One region of the Lysinibacillus sp. NPDC097287 genome, then DNA from elsewhere that is predicted to be linked to it. Evidence: riboswitches for the same ligand, from Rfam matches in the RefSeq annotation. Region 1 holds a riboswitch; the other holds the start of a gene.
What was found. Region 1 has a riboswitch for lysine ahead of ACIQ2D_RS11395 (alanine dehydrogenase). Riboswitches for the same ligand answer to the same signal wherever they lie in the genome.
Positions count from the first base shown of each region.

Region 2: another riboswitch for lysine. It lies ahead of ACIQ2D_RS13425 (amino acid permease); the one in region 1 lies ahead of ACIQ2D_RS11395 (alanine dehydrogenase).

Region 1 covers NZ_JBIWCX010000007.1:19,931-22,138, reverse strand. Annotated here, with positions in the region: gene ACIQ2D_RS11395 (alanine dehydrogenase) at 1-948, opposite strand, end outside; lysine riboswitch at 1,414-1,591, opposite strand; gene ACIQ2D_RS11390 (hypothetical protein) at 2,091-2,208, opposite strand, start outside.
Region 2 covers NZ_JBIWCX010000008.1:209,087-211,294, reverse strand. Annotated here, with positions in the region: gene ACIQ2D_RS13430 (CynX/NimT family MFS transporter) at 1-400, opposite strand, end outside; lysine riboswitch at 577-754, shown strand; gene ACIQ2D_RS13425 (amino acid permease) at 838-2,208, shown strand, end outside.

The sequences.
Region 1 (2,208 bases):
TCTAAGGTGGCCTAATACCGAAGCTGCATATGCTACAGATGTTGAATTTGCAATAGCGCCAGGAATATTGCCTACACAATAGTGAACAACACCATTTTCAATATAAGTTGGATTATCATGAGTAGTTTCACGGAAGGATTCAATCGCCCCTTCAGTATCATTGCTAATATCCACAATGACTGACCCTTTTTCCATTAGGTTAAGCATATCTCGATCGATTAAATAGTCCTTACTTCCTTTTGGCCATTTCACACAATTTATGACCATATCAATTTCCGGAAGCAATTGTTTAATATTTTGTTTCGTTGATAGTTGAGTGTTTACCTTTTCATTGTATATCTGTCCGATTTCTCTTAATGTTCCGATATTTATGTCCATAACGGTACACCAAGCCCCTAAAGAATGTAGTACTTGTAATGAAGATTTTCCGACTATACCTCCGCCGAGAATAAGGACCTTCATGCCAGGTGCTCCAGCTAATCCACTTACAAATTTCCCTTTACCTCCATTAATTGTGAGCATTGCTTGTAAGCCCATTAAAGCTCCTTGTTTACCTGCAGCTTCACAGTTTACTGAGCCAAATCTATGTGAATCTTCTGCAGTAAATGCAATACATTTGCTGTCTAGAATAGCTTGGACCTGTTCTTCATGAGCTGCTGGATGGATGCATGTGTAGATAATTTGATCTTCTCTCAGTAATTTGTACTCAACTTCTTCAATTTCTTTGACCTTAGCTAAAAAGTCGCATCGTTCGTACATTTCCTCTAATGTTTCTACAATTTCTGCACCTTGCTCTTCATATGCTTCATTACTAAATCCAGCCAAGACTCCAGCATCTTTTTGCACAAGAACCGTATGACCATCACTTATAATAGTCCCTACTTCTAACGGCGTTGCGATTACACGGAACTCGCCCACTTTTATGTCTTTCAATACACCAAAAATCATTTTCTTTCCTCCTCAGTTTTCATGTGTTTAACAACACCTTACTCAGTTAACACCAGCAGTGTTTTTCTGAATATAATCTTGATTTACACCTCGTTACTTAACGCCAAGGTGTCACCACTTTATTCCTCACTTGCTAAAATGTTTAATTCTTATTCTAGCATAAAGTTTTAATTTTAAAGTTCAATAGATTCATATTAATTAAAATTTTTCATATAAACAGACTTTTATTGATAAATAAATGGTATATTATTGTTTATTTTACTATTTTTAATAGAACCCCATTGGGACCTGCCCGAGAAATCATAGTGATATGGCGACTTCTCACCTCTTTTTTCAGTTTCCGAGCTTTATGCTCTAGCTGATTACCTTTTATTTCATTCACGTTACTAGCTTCCCTCCTTTTTAGAGGTAAAAAAATACCATCACAAAACGATGTGATGGCTAAGAGAATCCCTCTGTTCTTTAAAACACGATAGCACAACACGTCGACTAAAACGTGACAGTTCTGTTCCTTTCGGAGACAGCCCCAGCATGAAGTTTTCAAGTCCCTTCACACTTCGGCGATATTTCCTTTCAGCTAATTTCATCAATGCTTGTCATTTCCATTAGCGTACTCTTAAATAACGCGACCTCTACCTCAATACAAACATGAGGCATATATTTATTAAATTTATGATGTGGATAAGCTTAACATATACACTTTTATATTTCAATACGGGTTAAAATATTCGTTATTTTGCGAACTTTCTACTATTTCTTAAGCATGGTAAAATAAAAATCCACCTATTATGTTTTGGAATGTATATTCAAATACCCAGTTGAAAGGATTCTACACAAGCAGTACTACTATAAAAATCTCCATAACTAGAATGGCAAAATGTTATTCCATTAAATCCTTTGTGCCTAATTATCTACGCTAAAATAGATGAATCAATTATTCCTAAATTCCTGTAACCGGTATGGTAATGCTACATGGAATTACTTTAAAGAAGAATACATGCTGCCCTCCCAATGTCACCATTTTAGTTGAGTTAGAACAGCATCTTTCACTTCCCGTTTTTTAACCTATTAATAACATCTTCTTTTACCCTATGAGATTTGAATACTGAATTATATAACTGAATAGAATAGAATAGAGCTTTTTATGTTCCCATCAGAAAAAGAAGATAAAGAATCCCGTAAATAGGGAGTGCAATTGAAGTCATTATATACACTGTCATTTCGCCTGTAGAAAGTTTTCTTTTCCACTTAGTTAGTTTA
Region 2 (2,208 bases), on a different contig from region 1:
GAAGCCCTGGAATTAGTACATTCCCGAAAGAGATTGCAACGCCAATAAGTATCGTTCCGAATACGAGTAATTCAGTTGTGCCAAGTGAGCGTAATACGATACCAAGCGCAAGTAAAATAGTAGATAAAAGTAATGTTAATTCTAATCCAAATTTGCGTGCCACAATGGGTGCAAAGGGCGACACCACTGCAAAAGCCAACAAAGGAATTGTTGTTAATAAACCAGCAAGTACATTAGAGATACCTAGCCCTTCACGAATGAAGGAAATGGATGGTCCAACGGCAGTCAACGGCATACGTAGAGTAGATGCGATAAAAATAATACCGATGACAAGTAACAATGTTGTACCTGTCCAGCTTAATTTTTTGCTAGGAGAAGTAGATTGTTCATGAGTTACCAAAGTAAGACCTCCTGATATAAAAGTTATAATTCGAACCACTATATCATTTTATCATGCTTAAAAAAATAGTAGAAAGTTCATAAAATACTGAACATTTAAATGCGTATTGAAATGTAAAAGGGTATATGTTAAGCTTAATTACATCATAAATTTAATATATTAATGCCTCATGTTTGTATTGAGGTAGAGGTCGCGTTATTTAAGAGTACGCTAATGGAAATGACAAGCATTAATGAAATTAGCTGAAAGGAAATATCGCCGAAGTGTGAAGGGACTTGAAAACTTCATGCTGGGGCTGTCTCCGAAAGGAACAGAACTGTCACGTTTTGATCGACGTGTTGTGCTATCGTGTTTTAAAGAACAGAGGATTCTACTTAGCCATCGCATCGTGTTGTGATGGTATTTTTTTGCCTCTAAGAAGGAAGGAAGCTATTAACGTGAGTGAAATAAAAGTAAATCAGCTAGGGCATAAAGCTCCGAAACTGAAAAAAGAATTGAAAAGTCGCCATATTACCATGATTTCTCTTGGTGGAACAATTGGTACAGGGCTATTTTTAGCGAGTGGTGGTGCAATAGCTCAGGCAGGTCCTGGTGGTGCGCTACTGGCCTATGCGCTAATCGGAGTTATGGTGTACTTCTTAATGACGAGTCTTGGCGAGATGGCAGCCTATATGCCATCATCCGGTTCATTTAGTACGTATGCGACAAAATTTGTCGATCCAGCATTAGGCTTTGCACTTGGCTGGAACTATTGGTATAACTGGGCGATTACAATTGCAGCAGAAATCGCGGCCGTATCGCTTATTATGAAATATTGGTTCCCAGATAGTTCTTCTGCTTTATGGACAGTCATGTTCATTGCAGTCGTGTTAACATTTAACTTATTGTCTGTAAAAAGCTATGGGGAAAGTGAATATTGGTTTTCGATGATTAAAGTCGCAACGGTAATAGTATTCATCATCGTTAGTTTTCTGATGATTTTTGGTATTTTAGGTGGACAAGCACCGGTCGGCTTTACGAATTTCTTCATTAGTGATGGGCCGTTCCATGGGGGTTTCTTAGCGACGTTCGGGATTTTCCTAGCAGCAGGATTCTCGTTCCAAGGGACAGAATTACTAGGGGTTACGGCTGGTGAAACAGATGATCCAGGTAAAAATATTCCGAAAGCCGTAAAATCAGTTTTCTGGCGTATTATTTTATTCTATATTTTAGCGATTGCTGCAATCGGGATGCTGATTCCGTTTACAGACGAACGCTTATTATCTGAAGATATCGCTGTATCACCATTTACGTTAGTGTTTGAACGCTTAGGGATTGCCTTTGCTGCTTCATTCATGAACGCGATTATTTTAACTGCGATGCTTTCAGCGGGTAACTCAGGGCTCTATGCAGCATCACGTATGCTATGGAGTCTTGCAGTAGACGGTCATGCACCGAAAATTTTCATGAAGCTTAGCCGTCGTGGTATTCCAATTTACGCGTTACTTGCGACATTAGCAGTAGGTAGCTTAGCATTCCTTGCCTCATTCTTCGGTGACGGTGTTGTCTATATGTGGCTATTGAATGCTTCAGGTATGTCAGGTTTCATCGCATGGCTTGGGATTGCAATTAGTCACTATCGTTTCCGTAAAGCATTCGAGGTACAAGGATTGGACCCAAAATTACTGCCGTATAGAGCGAAATTGTTCCCGTTTGGTCCGTTATTTGCCTTTACGGTATGTATGATTGTTGTTTTGGGTCAAAACTATACAGCCTTTATGGGCGGTGCGATTGACTGGTACGGCGTGCTCGTATCATACATCGGTATT